DNA from 2 places in the Bradyrhizobium septentrionale genome. Region 2 is predicted to be linked to the other one. Evidence: predicted binding sites of a transcription regulator. Region 2 holds the regulator's gene; the other holds the start of a gene.

Region 1 (6,565 bases), 3.2 Mb from region 2:
GCGACCAGCGCCCAGTAGATCTTGCGCGCCGAGCGATGACGAAACGAACCGGTCAGCGCGGTCGCGGCAAAGCGCGTCTTGGCGATCAGCAGACAGCCCGAGGTCTCCCGGTCGAGCCGATGCACCAGGCGCGGCTTCTGCCCCTTGGCGTCGCGCATCACCTCCAGCATGTCGTCGACATTGCGCGTGATGCCGGAGCCGCCCTGAACCGCCAGACCTGCGGGCTTGTTCAGCACCATCACGTCGGCGTCCTCGAACAGGATCATGTCCTTGAGGTCCTGCAGGGTCTTCTTGGCGGCTTCAGAGAGGCTGGCGGCGGCCTTCGGCGTATCGAGCTTGAGCGGCGGAATACGGACGCTCTGGCCTTCTTCCAGCCGGTCCTTGCTGTCCGCACGCTTGCCATTGACGCGCAACTCGCCCTTACGAACGATGCGCTGGATGTGGGAAAACGACAGGCCGGGGAAACGCGCCTCGAGAAAGCGGTCGACGCGCATGTTGTTCTCGTCCGCCGTCACGACCACGGTCTGCACCTTGGTCGGTAGCGGCGGTGGCTCGGCGACATGCTTCTCGGGCTCAGGCACGAAGGGCTTGGGCGCACGCTGCTTGTCGCCAAGCCGCACCACTGGCTTGCCGCCCGGACGATGCGCCGGCCCCCGCTCGGCCGCCGAGCCGCGATGGGGACGCGCACCCTTGGGACGCGCGCCTTTGGCGCGGTCGGCGGCAGGGCGGAGGGGTCTCTTGACGCGGCGGCTCATGGGGTTGCAACTCCGAAGTTAGGCCGTTGGGTAGCGCAAATGCCGCGAATCGTCACGGCGAAATCGGTAAATCCTGCCACATCGGCCGTGTTCGGCCGCACGCGGCAAGCGACGGAGAGCCCTGGAATGAGACTGGCGGTATCGGCTTTGGCGGCGGCCCTGACGCTCGCGGGGCCGGCGCGGGCCCAGGAGAGCCCGATGCCCGAGGAGCTCGCCTGGAAGCTCCTGGAACTCGGCCGCGTCGTCGAGATGCCCAAGACGGCCGCGCTCTACGCACCGCTGCAACAGAGGGAGCCCTATCAGGGCGTCAAGGTCGAGCGCGACGTCAAATACGGCCCCGCCGACCGCCATCTGCTCGACGTCTTCACGCCGGACGCAGCGTCGCCGCCACGCCCGGTGCTGATCTACATCCATGGCGGAGGCTTTGTCGCTGGCAACAAGCGCACGCCTGGCAGCCCGTTCTACGACAACGTCATGCTGTGGGCCGCCAAGAACGGCTTTGTCGGCGTCAACGCGACCTATCGCCTGGCGCCGGCGTTTCCCTGGCCGGCCGGCGCGGAAGACATGGGCGCGATCGTGCGATGGGTCGCGGAGAACATCGTGCTCCGCGGCGGCGATCCCAAACGCATCTTCCTGATGGGCCAGTCGGCCGGTGCGATCCATGTCGCGAGCTATGTCTCGCACGGCGAATTCCACAAGGTGAAGGGCGACGGCCTTGCCGGCGCGATCATGGTGTCCGGCATCTACGATCTGACGGCTTCGCCCGTCGGCGATGCCGAGCTCGTCTATTACGGCTCCGACCCCTCGCGCTACGCCGAGCGCTCCTCGCTGCAGGGTCTCGTCGCGAGCCCGATCCCGTTCCTGATCACCGCAGCCGAGCTCGATCCGCCGCGCTTCGTCGAGCAATTCGAGCTCATGAAGCAGGCCAGCTGCAAGCGGCCAAGCGGCTGCGCCCGCAGTTTCATGCTGCCGCAGCACAGCCACATGTCGGAGGTCTATGCGATCAACACCCCGGACACGCGACTGACCGACGAGATTTTGGAGTTTGTGAAGAGCGTGAAGTGAGGAGCTATTTGCCGCCCCGCTCCTTGCGAAGCCTGTCCCAATAATCCAGCCGCTTGCGGATCTCGCGCTCGAAGCCTCGGTCGGGCGGATCGTAAAAAGTCTGGCGGCCCAGGGCTTCCGGAAAGTAGTCCTGGCCGGAGAACGCGTCGGGCATGTCGTGGTCATATTGATAGCCGGAGCCATAGCCCTCCGACTTCATCAGCTTGGTCGGTGAATTCAGGATGTGCTTTGGCGGCAGCAGCGAGCCATTCTGCTTCGCGGTCTGCATCGCCGAGCCGAACGCGGTGTAGACCGCGTTCGATTTCGGCGCGGTGGCGAGATAGACTACGGCCTGCGCGATCGCGAGTTCACCTTCGGGTGAGCCCAGGAAATCATAGGCATCCTTGGCGGCGTTGCAGACCGCCAGCGCCTGCGGATCGGCAAGACCGATGTCCTCGACCGCCATGCGCACCACGCGCCGCGCCAGAAAGAGCGGATCCTCGCCGGCATCGAGCATGCGCGCGAGGTAGTACAAGGCTGCATCCGGATCGGAGCCGCGCACCGACTTGTGCAGCGCCGAGATCAGATTGTAGTGACCATCGGCCGACTTGTCGTAGATCGGCGCGCGGCGCTGCAGGATGGCCTGCAGCTGCTCGGCGTTGAACACCTCGCCCTTGCGCGCGGCGCGCCAGACCTCCTCGGCGAGCGTCAGCGAGGCGCGGCCGTCGCCGTCGGCCATCCGCACCAGCACGGCGCGGGCTTCCGCATCGAGCGGCAGGCTCTTGCCCTCGACCTTCTCGGCATTGGCGAACAGGCGTTCGATCGCAGCGGTATCGAGCGAGTGAAACACCAGCACGCGGGCGCGCGACAAGAGCGCCGCGTTGAGCTCGAACGACGGATTTTCGGTGGTGGCGCCGACCAGCACCACGGTGCCGTCCTCCATCACGGGCAGGAAGGAATCCTGCTGCGCGCGGTTGAATCTGTGCACCTCGTCGACGAACAGCAGCGTGCCCTTGCCGGTCTCACGGCGGGCGCGCGCGGCATCGAACGCCTTCTTCAGGTCGGCGACACCGGAGAACACCGCGGAGATCTGCTCGAAATGCAGCTCGGTGGCGTCGGCCAGCAGCCGCGCCACCGTGGTCTTGCCGGTGCCGGGCGGTCCCCAGAACACCAGCGAGCCCAGCGTGCGCGTCTCCAGCATGCGGGTCAGCGCGCCGTCGGGGCCGAGGATGTGATCCTGGCCGACGACGTCGGCCAGCGTACGCGGGCGCAGCCGGTCCGGCAGCGGGTGCGGCGCGTCCTGCTCCATCCCTGCCGCAGCGAACAGGTTGCTTACTTCCCGCGGTTGCTTTGGGCTCACTTGGGGCTCACTTGGGGCTCATCCGCCGAGCGTCACGTTGATCTGCTGGCCGCCGCGCACCAGCGTGATGCGCCACACCCGCGTCCCCGTCTTCGATGCCTTCTCGAGGTCGCTGGTCCGCGCGATCTTCTCGTTGTTGACGGCGAGGATGATGTCACCCTTCTGGAAACCGACATTGGCGGCGGTGCCGTCATCGGCGAGCTCGGTCACCACGACGCCCTCGGCGCCGGCGTCGAGATGCAGCTCGTCAGCCAGCGCCGGCGAGATGTTGGCGACCCTTGCGCCCTGGAACGGCGAGCGCGCAGTCAGCACGATCTCGTCGCGGTTGGTATCGGGCGCGGTCTCGAGCGGCACGGTGAGCTTCACCGGCTTGCCGGCGCGCTGCACCTCGATCTCCGCGCTGCCGCCGAGCGGGCGGGTCGCGAAGCGGTAGTCGAACGCGTTGGGGTCGTCGATCGCCTGGCCGTCGATGCCCACGATCAGGTCGGAGAGCTTCAGCCCGGCCTTCGCCGCCGGGCTGTTCGGCGCGACATTGGCGACCAGCGCGCCGGTCGGCAGCTTCAGCCCGAGCGTCTCCGCGATCTCCGGTGTGACCGCCTGCAGCCGCGCGCCGAGCCATGGCCGCTTCACATTCTTGCCACCGCCCTTCGCGGAGGCCACCACCACGCGCACCATGTTGGCGGGGATCGCAAAGCCGATGCCTTGCGAGCCGCCGGAGCGCGAGAAGATCGCGGTGTTGATGCCGGCGAGCCGGCCGGTCATGTCGACCAGCGCGCCGCCGGAATTGCCGGGATTGATCGCGGCATCGGTCTGAATGAAGAATTGATAATCCGTGATCCCGACTTGAGTGCGCGCCAAGGCCGAGATGATGCCGTGCGTCACGGTCTGGCCGACGCCGAACGGATTCCCGATCGCGAGCACGACGTCGCCGACCTGCAGCTGGTCGGAGTTCGCGAAATCCAGCGTCGCGAACTTCTCCTTGTTGGTCCCCTTCAGCCGCAGCACCGCAAGGTCGGTGCGGCTGTCCTTCAGCACGATCTCGGCCTCATATTCGCGCTTGTCGGCAAGCGATACCTTCACCTGGTCGGCGCCCTCGATCACGTGATTGTTTGTGACCACGAGGCCCGAACCATCGACCATCACGCCGGAGCCAAGCGAACGCTGCATCTGCTCGGGCTGCTGCCCGGGCACGCCGAAAAATCGACGAAAAATAGGATCGTCCAGGAATGGATTGCGGTTCTGCACGGTCTTGGCAGCATAGACATTGACCACCGCCGGCTGCACTCGCTGCACGATCGGCGCATAGGACAGCTGCAGCTCGGCCTGCGAGGACGGCACGCGGCGGTCCTGGGCCGCGGCAGGGCCGAGATTCCCAATGAAAGCCAACGTGCACAGAGCGGATAGGGCAGCAAAGCGGACGGGTCGGAGCATTCTCACCTCTCGTGGAAAACGCCGGAATATAGGCGTGTTCGCCGGGCAATTGAAGGGCGCCGGGCCCGATAACTGCCCCCCGCCGCCGCGGTGCAAAACCCGTGGCAGCCGCGTTGAAGCGCGCCGCCAAACTTCTATGATGATTGTCATCTCACTGCGCCGCTCCGCTTGTTGCCCGCGGACAACAAGCGGAACTGCGATGCTAGGCAGCGCTGTCGTGCGTCAGTCACGATCAACTCCTAGGACGTTTCAGTGAGTGAGTGGGGACTTCAAACACAACAGGGGTGCACAATGAGTGCGACAAAAGTTGGTGCAATCGCCATAGGGCTGGCAGGGGCGCTCGCCGCCTCGCCGGCCTATTCACAATCCGCCGGGGGCGGCAGCGATGCCGAGATCGCGCTGCTGAAGCAGCAGCTGAAGATGCTCGAGCAGAAGCTCGACAACCTTCAGAAGCAGACCAACGCCAACACCGCGACCGCAGCCAGCGCAAACGCCAACGCGAAGGCCGCGGACGCCAAGGCCGCGCGGGTCGCAACCGCCAATGCCGCCATCCCGGTCAAGGGTCCGGTCGCGCCTTCAGGCGTCGTGGTGACGTTGCCGAACAACCGGCCGACGATCTGCACCGCGGACGAACAGAACTGCATCGCGATCACGAGCCGCATCCACTGGGACGTCGGCGGTTACGACTATCGTCCGAACACCGCGGGCACGTCGCCGCAGAAGCTCGACAGCGGCGAGAATCTCCGCCGCGCCCGCATCGGCGTGATCGGCAAATTCTTCGGCGACTGGAATTACGCGCTGATCTACGACTTCGGCGGTTCGTCCGACGGCTTCGGTGGCACGGCGGCGGGGTCGCTGCCCGGCGGCGGCACCTCCGGCGTCGAGAATGCCTATCTCAGCTACACCGGCTTCAAGCCGTTCGGCGGCAAGATGGCGATCGAAGGCGGCATCATGGATCTGCCCTGGACGCTCGACGAGTCCACCAGCTCCAACGACATCCTGTTCATGGAGCGCGCCTCGGCCGGCATCATCGCGCAGAACGTCGCGGCGGGCGATTTCCGTTCGGCCGCCGGCACCCGCTGGTGGAATGACCAGCTCTGGCTCGGCGGCTATGTCACCGGACCGACCACTGGCCAGATTCACTCGGCGTCCAGCGTCACCCCGCCCGGATCATCGGAGCAGTATGGCGCGGTCGTCCGCGTCGCCGGCAATCCGATCAGCGGCAACAACTATTCGGTGCATATCGGCGCCGACGCGGAATGGCTGATCCAGCCGCCGCGCAATCTGGTGACGCAGGCGCAGACCCTGACGCTTAGCGACCGGCCCGAGCTGCGCATCGATCCGACGACGCTGATTTCGACCGGTGCGATCGCCAACGTCTCCGGGGCGCAGGTCTACGGCGTCGAGGCGGCGGCGACCTATGGCCCGTTGATCGCACAGGGCGAGTACTACTGGTTCAACGTCGATCGCACTGCGAATACCGGGCTGCCGCCGTTCGGCGCGTCGAGCCTGAAATTCGACGGCGGTTACGCGCAGGTCGGCTATGTGCTGACCGGCGAGAATCACGCCTACAACCCGGCAACGGCCTCCTATGGCGGTATCAAGCCGCATGATCCGTTCTCGCTCGCCAGCGGCGGCTGGGGCGCCTGGGAAATCGCCGGCCGCGTGAGCCAGATGAACCTCAACGATCAGATCGGCCAGGCGGTCGGCATCGCCGGTGGACGGCAGACCGTCTACACCGCCGCGCTGAACTGGTATGTCAACAACAACGTCCGCTTCATGCTGAACTACCTGCACGGCGACGTCGCCAAGCAGGCGTCGGCGACTTCGACTGCGGATGTCGGCTCGAAGTTTGATGCGGTCGCGCTGCGCACGCAGGTTGCGTTCTGAGACGATCCGATCCGTCGTCGACGAACAGACGGCCGGGGCATCGCTCCGGCCGTTTTCATTTCAACTGCTCTCACGGCGTGGGCGC
Region 2 (6,565 bases):
CGTATCTTCAACCGGATGTACGATCTCTATCCGGGCCAGCGCGCGGTCGGTCAGCTGATGCTGGACCAGACCAACATTCTCGATCCCAAGCTCGACCTCAATCTGCTGCGTGCGCGGGTCGGCATGGTGTTCCAGAAGCCGACGCCGTTCCCGATGACGATCTACGAGAACATCGCCTTCGGCATCCGCCTCTACGAGAAGATCTCGAAGTCCGAGATGGACGACCGGGTCGAGAAGGCGCTGCGCGGCGGCGCGCTGTGGAACGAGGTCAAGGACAAGCTGAACGCTTCCGGCCTGTCGCTCTCCGGAGGCCAGCAGCAGCGGCTGTGCATCGCGCGCACCGTGGCGGTGCGTCCCGAGGTGATCCTGTTCGACGAGCCGTGCTCGGCGCTCGACCCGATCTCGACCGCCAAGGTCGAGGAGCTGATCCAGGAGCTCTCCGAGGACTACACGATCGCGATCGTCACCCACAACATGCAGCAGGCGGCGCGCGTCTCCGACAAGACCGCCTTCATGTATCTCGGCGAGCTGATCGAGTTCGACGACACCAACAAGATCTTCACCTCGCCGAGCGATCGACGCACCCAGGACTACATCACCGGCCGGTTCGGCTAGCGCATGATCCGGAAAAGTGGGCACCGGTTTTCCGATTGGATCATGCGAAACTGAGGACACGAAATCATGATCCCCGGGATCATGATTGAGGGAGACAAGCGATGGCTTCTGAACATACCGCCAAGGCATTCGACAGCGACCTGCAGGAGTTGACCCGCCTGGTCGCCGAGATGGGCGGCCTCGTCGAGCGCATGATCACCGAGTCGGTCGACGCGCTGATCCGGCGCGACGTCGCGCTCGGCAAGCGCGTGGTCGCCGCCGACATCGAGATCGACAATCTGCAGCGCGTCATCGAAGAGCGCGCGGTGCTGACGATCGCCCGCCGCCAGCCGATGGCGATCGACCTGCGCGAGATCGTCAGCGCGATGCGGGTCGCCACCGACCTCGAGCGGATCGGTGACCTCGCCAAGAACATGGGCAAGCGCGTCGCGGCGCTGGAGAGCGATTTCCAGCCGCTGAAGCTGATCCGCGGCCTCGAGCACATGACCGACCTCGTGCTGTCGCAGGTCAAGTCGGTGCTTGACGCCTATGCCGCGCACGATCTGCCGGCGGCGATGAACGTCTGGAAGGGCGACGAGGAGGTCGATGCGATCTGCACCTCGCTGTTCCGCGAGCTCTTGACCTACATGATGGAAGATCCGCGCAACATCTCGTTCTGCATCCATCTGATGTTCTGCGCCAAGAACATCGAGCGGATCGGCGACCACGCCACCAATATCGCTGAGACCGTGTTCTATATGATCGAGGGCCAGCAGATCACCGACAAGCGTCCGAAGGGCGATATGACCAATTTCGCCACCACGGTGCCGGGTAACTAGGGCATGATCCGCATCGGCGGAACCGGATTGTCGTCGCGACAAACCGTTTCCACGGGGAATATGCTCAGGGGTTGAGTGTTTCGGTTTGCGTTTGGGCAACGGATCACCACAGAGAAAGAACTTAGACCGATGAGCGCACGCATTCTGGTAGTCGAAGACGAGGAAGCGCTGACGACACTGTTGCGCTACAACCTCGATGCGGAAGGCTACGATGTCGAAACGGTGGGACGCGGCGACGACGCCGACACCAGGCTGAAGGAGCGCATCCCCGACCTCGTTGTGCTCGACTGGATGCTGCCGGGCCTGTCCGGCATCGAGCTGTGCCGCCGCCTGCGGGCGCGGCCGGAGACCAAGCAGCTTCCGATCATCATGCTGACCGCGCGCGGCGAGGAGAGTGAGCGCGTGCGCGGGCTTGCCACCGGCGCCGACGACTACATCGTCAAGCCGTTCTCGGTGCCCGAGCTGCTGGCGCGGGTGAAGGGCCTGCTGCGCCGTGCGAGCCCGGAGCGGCTTGCCACCGTGCTGACCTATGGCGACATCGAGCTCGACCGCGAGAAGCGCCGCGTGGCGCGCTCGGGCCGCCCGATCGATCTCGGGCCGACCGAATATCGCCTGCTCGAATTCTTCCTCGAACATCCCGGCCGGGTGTTCAGCCGCGAGCAGCTGCTCGACAGCGTCTGGGGCCGCGACATCTATATCGATGAGCGCACCGTCGACGTGCATATCGGCCGCCTGCGCAAGCTGCTCAATCCGGGCCGCGAGCAGGATCCGATCCGCACCGTGCGCGGCGCCGGCTACGCGCTCGACGACCGCTTCGCGAAGGCCGAGCCGCAGCCGTAGCCGCGGAGCCGCAAATAAACTACAGCGTCGTCCCGGCGAAAGCCGGGACCCATAACCACGAATCTTGATTGTTGGAACGCGCTGGGGGCCGCAGCCCGGCCTGACCACCTGCGCCGGTGGTTATGATGGGTCCCGGCCTGCGGCGGGACGACACCGGTGATGCAGACGTAGATGGGGTAACGGGCCGGCCGCCCGCTCGCTACGGCGCGCTTTGGAAGCGCGCTCGCGAGCGGCCTGTTGGTTGGAAGGCGGTCGTCCCTCAAACTGATGGTGTCAACGGAGTCGGGCAAGCCCGCTCCAAGCATCATTAAGGGACGACCATGTACCACTATGCAGGAATCGACGTGTCTTTGGAATGCTCGAGCGTCTGCCTTGTCGATGGGACGGGTAAGATTTTGCGCGAGGCGAAGGTTGCGAGCGAGCCGGAGGCCTTGATCGGCTGGTTCCGGTCGCTGGGGTTGGTGCTGGAACGGATCGGGCTGGAGGCTGGTCCGCTGTCGCAATGGCTCTACGCAGCGATGCGGGATGCGGGCCTGGCAGTCGAACTGTTGGAGACGCGGCACGTCCGCGATGCCTTCAAGGCGATGCCGGTGAAGTCGGACCGCAACGATGCCCGCGGGATCGCGCAACTGATGCGGCTGGGCTGGTTCCGGCCGGTGCACTGCAAGTCGATCGAAGCGCAGGAGACGCGGGCGGTTCTGACGGCACGCAAGCTGCTGCAGTCGAAGCTGCGCGACATCGAGAACAGCCTGCGCGGCGTGCTCCGCGGCTTCGGTCTGAAGGTCGGCCCGACCACCGAGCGCACGTTCGCCGAACGCATCCGGGAGCTCGTAGCGGGCCATCCTGGACTTGAGGTGGTGGCCCAGGCACTGCTCGAAGCCCACGCCGTGCTGCGGCGCGAGTTCAATGGCCTGGATAAGCACACCCAAAGGCTCGCCAGGTCGCACCCGCAGGCGAAGCTCTTGATGACGACACCGTCCGTCGGCCCGATCGTGGCGCTCACCTATGCCTCGGCGATCGACGACCCGAAGCGCTTCCGGTCATCGAAGGCGACGGGAGCGCATTTTGGCCTCACCCCGAAGAAGTACCAATCGGGCGAAACCGACTATACCGGCCGCATCAGCAAGATCGGCGATGCCTCCGTGCGCGAGGCGCTCTATCAGGCGGCTCATGTCATGCTGACCAAGCCGGTCAGGAACTGCTCGGCGCTGAAGGGCTGGGCGATGCGGATCGCCCGGCGCGCAGGCATGCGCAAGGCCAAGGTGGCGCTTGCACGCAAGCTCGCCGTGATCCTGCATCGCATGCTCGCCGACGCCAAACCGTTCAACCCGATGGCCAAGGCCTCGGCAACCTAAGCAAGGAGCAGCAATCGGTTCCGGGCGGGCCACGACACCAGGCTCTCCCTGAGCGAGGTCCCTTCGCCGGGACGATGGATCCGGTCAGGCCGCCATCCGGGAAGTGGCTCACAACCACGCTTCCGTAGATTGGCCGGCCGGCTCCTCAATGCACCCCATCAGGCGACGGCCACCGCGCCGATCCCGTACAGAAGCAAGTGCCCGGCGACTGGATCACGCAAAAAGGGATTGACTTACCAAGGCCCGTTACAGAAGCCCGGATGCAGCTAAACGAAAATCCACAATCGCCTCCCCAAAGTTTGGCGGTGTGCGTCGGGTAGACCTCGCTTCGCCGCGCTATCGGTCAAACCGAAGCTGTTGGGCTCTTGCTTGCGCCGGCAACATGTTGCTGCGCATAGGCCCAAAGCTGCTCTTGGCTTGCGGCATCGAAAGCTTGCCACGGCAGATACCACCAGCCCTGATAATCGGAGCGCAGCAACAGCAATCTGTTCGTTCGAGCTAGCGATTTGACGTTGGCCCAAGGCATTAGGATGGTGGGACCTTTGCCATATCGTTGGTGATGCCGCTTTCGGTGACCTCATACGTGATCCCTGTGCGACCGACGCTGAGCCGGTACCACAGCCAAATAGCTTGCCGGCGAAAGAAATAGACAGACAGCGTGAACGGAAGCCAGCTCACGGCGTAATGCCAGATGGAGGCAAAATACCATTGTATTGCCACACCGGGGTGCGCGACCGCATAGGTCCAACTATTGGGGAGACAAGAAACGAAGAGATAGACCGCCCACAAGAAGAAGGCGCCGAAGGGTGCCAGGAAGCCGAAGAGCAGCACCCGCGGTGCTCGCCAAAGCTCGAACACGATTTCGTCGCGATACGTCATCTTGGCTGCGCCTCTAACGGGCGTGTCCCTGGACGCCTGTGTCAGGTCAGTCTGTTCGCTTGCCATGTGATGGATGCTCGATCTGCGTGTGATCCAGCACCGATACAATTGTAACGTTGCGAATGGCTCGCCATCAGCGATAAAATTTTAGGAAACGGTCCGCACCGATTGGTTGCGAAGCCAGGTCGAGACTGCCACAAAAAAATCCCCGCTTTCGCGGGGATTTGTTTTTCAAGTCTACGCCGGTTTCCCGAGTGCTCACTTGATCTGCGGTTTCGCCGACGGCCGGCGGCGATCGCCGGCGGGCTGGTAGGCGACGCGCGAGTGGTGCGCGCAATAGGGCAGGCCGCCGAGCGCCTTGCCGCCGCAGAAGAAGAATTCCGGGCTCGAGGGATCACCGACCGGCCAGTGGCAGGTGGCCTCGTTCAGCTCGAGCAGCGACAGCCGCTGGCTCATCGGCACAACGTTGTCGTAGGAGATCGGATCGGGCTCCATCTCGACCTCGAAGGCGTGCGCCAGCGCGGTGTTGCCGCGCGAGACCGGACGCGCCACCCGCATCATGTGCTGGGCGGGGCGGGCCTTGCGCTGCCGCGGCGCGGCCGTGGAGGGGGCCTTGGCGCGGCCGGAGAGGCCGAGCCGATGCACTTTGCCGATCACGGCGTTTCGCGTCACATTGCCAAGTTCCGCGGCGATCTGGCTGGCCGACAGGCCAGACTCCCAGAGCTTCTTCAGCTGCTCGACGCGATCGTCGGACCAGGTCAATACAGTCATCGCATTCTTCCTTTCGCATGGCGCCGGCCAGTCATTGGAGCGACGCTGCGAGCCAAATCCGGGTCAAAATCCCAGCGGCCAGAATCCCTTAGCCCTCGCCGGGCGCGGTCTTGCGCCCGAACGTTTACGTGTGACACGAAGGCTACTTAGAGGGTCCAGTACTGCCGCACGAGATGTCGTACCCGACAGGCCAAACGCTACAATATGGCGTGACTCTGGCGCAAGAGTCCGCGGCCGTGCGTCCACATGTTCCCACAAAGTTAAGCACTACAATGAGGCTTTTCCACCGCACCGGAATGCTCCGGATTGCGCTCGTTCCGCATCGCAGGAAGGCCGGCAAAGGCCGGCTGCTGGCGATTGACACCTACTGGCCGCAGCATAGAATGCCTGCACGTGCCGCCCGCAAAGGCGGCCGTTTTGTTTTCCGAAGCTGGCCGTTGCTGCACTGGCGTCAAGGCGCGCACGGCAATTGTCGGCTTCAAACCGGCAGTGAACGCCATGACCAACAGCGCCTCGTCGCATCTGCTCCCCGTCTTCGCCAGGGTCGATCTCGGCTTCGAGCGCGGTGAGGGCGCCTGGCTGATCGCAACCAACGGCGACCGCTATCTCGACTTCACCTCGGGCGTTGCGGTGAACGCACTCGGGCACGCGCATCCGCATCTGGTCAAGGCGCTGCAGGAACAGGCGACCAAGCTCTGGCACATGTCCAACCTGTTCAAGAGCCCGGACGGCGAGGTGCTGGCCGCCCGGCTGTGCGAGCAGAGCTTTGCCGACTTCGTGTTCTTCTGCAATTCCGGCGCGGAGGCGATGGAGGGCGTGATCAAGCTCGTCCGCCATTATCACTTCTCCAAGGGCCATCCCGAGCGCTACCGCATCATCACCTTCGAAGGCGCCTTCCACGGCCGCACGCTGGGCACGCTGGCTGCGACCGGCTCGCCAAAATATCTCGAGGGTTTTGGCCCGCCGATGGACGGCTTCGACCAGGTGCCGCATGGCGACATCGAGGCCGTCAAGAAAGCGATCGGCCCGCACACTGCCGGCATCCTGATCGAGCCGGTGCAGGGCGAGGGCGGCGTGCGCTCGGCGCCGCAGGCGTTCTTCAAGGCGCTGCGCGCGCTCTGCGACGAGCATGGCCTGCTGCTGGCATTCGACGAGGTGCAGACCGGTATGGGCCGCACCGGCGACCTGTTCGCCTACAAGCGCACCGGCGTGACCCCTGACGTGATGTCGCTGGCGAAGGCGCTCGGTGGCGGCTTCCCGATCGGCGCGGTGCTGGCGAGCGCCAAG

Evidence for each region. Region 2 encodes PhoB, which activates phosphate uptake and scavenging genes when phosphate is short. Its sites were predicted from a motif close to TGTCATNNANCTGTCAT; they were not measured.
Region 1: a site for PhoB is predicted at 4,804-4,820, ahead of HAP48_RS43775 (OprO/OprP family phosphate-selective porin). Genes of this name have one in related genera too.

Annotation. Positions count from the first base shown of each region.
Region 1 covers NZ_CP088285.1:8,687,658-8,694,222, forward strand. The annotation lists gene HAP48_RS43755 (RluA family pseudouridine synthase) at 1-755, opposite strand, end outside; gene HAP48_RS43760 (alpha/beta hydrolase) at 882-1,820, shown strand; gene HAP48_RS43765 (replication-associated recombination protein A) at 1,825-3,159, opposite strand; gene HAP48_RS43770 (DegQ family serine endoprotease) at 3,178-4,590, opposite strand; gene HAP48_RS43775 (OprO/OprP family phosphate-selective porin) at 4,882-6,480, shown strand.
Region 2 covers NZ_CP088285.1:2,086,040-2,092,604, reverse strand. The annotation lists gene pstB (phosphate ABC transporter ATP-binding protein PstB) at 1-615, shown strand, start outside; gene phoU (phosphate signaling complex protein PhoU) at 717-1,433, shown strand; gene phoB (phosphate regulon transcriptional regulator PhoB) at 1,563-2,273, shown strand; gene HAP48_RS11825 (IS110 family RNA-guided transposase) at 2,594-3,628, shown strand; gene HAP48_RS11820 (hypothetical protein) at 3,972-4,112, opposite strand; gene HAP48_RS11815 (hypothetical protein) at 4,154-4,507, opposite strand; gene HAP48_RS11810 (GcrA family cell cycle regulator) at 4,766-5,278, opposite strand; gene HAP48_RS11805 (aspartate aminotransferase family protein) at 5,777-6,565, shown strand, end outside.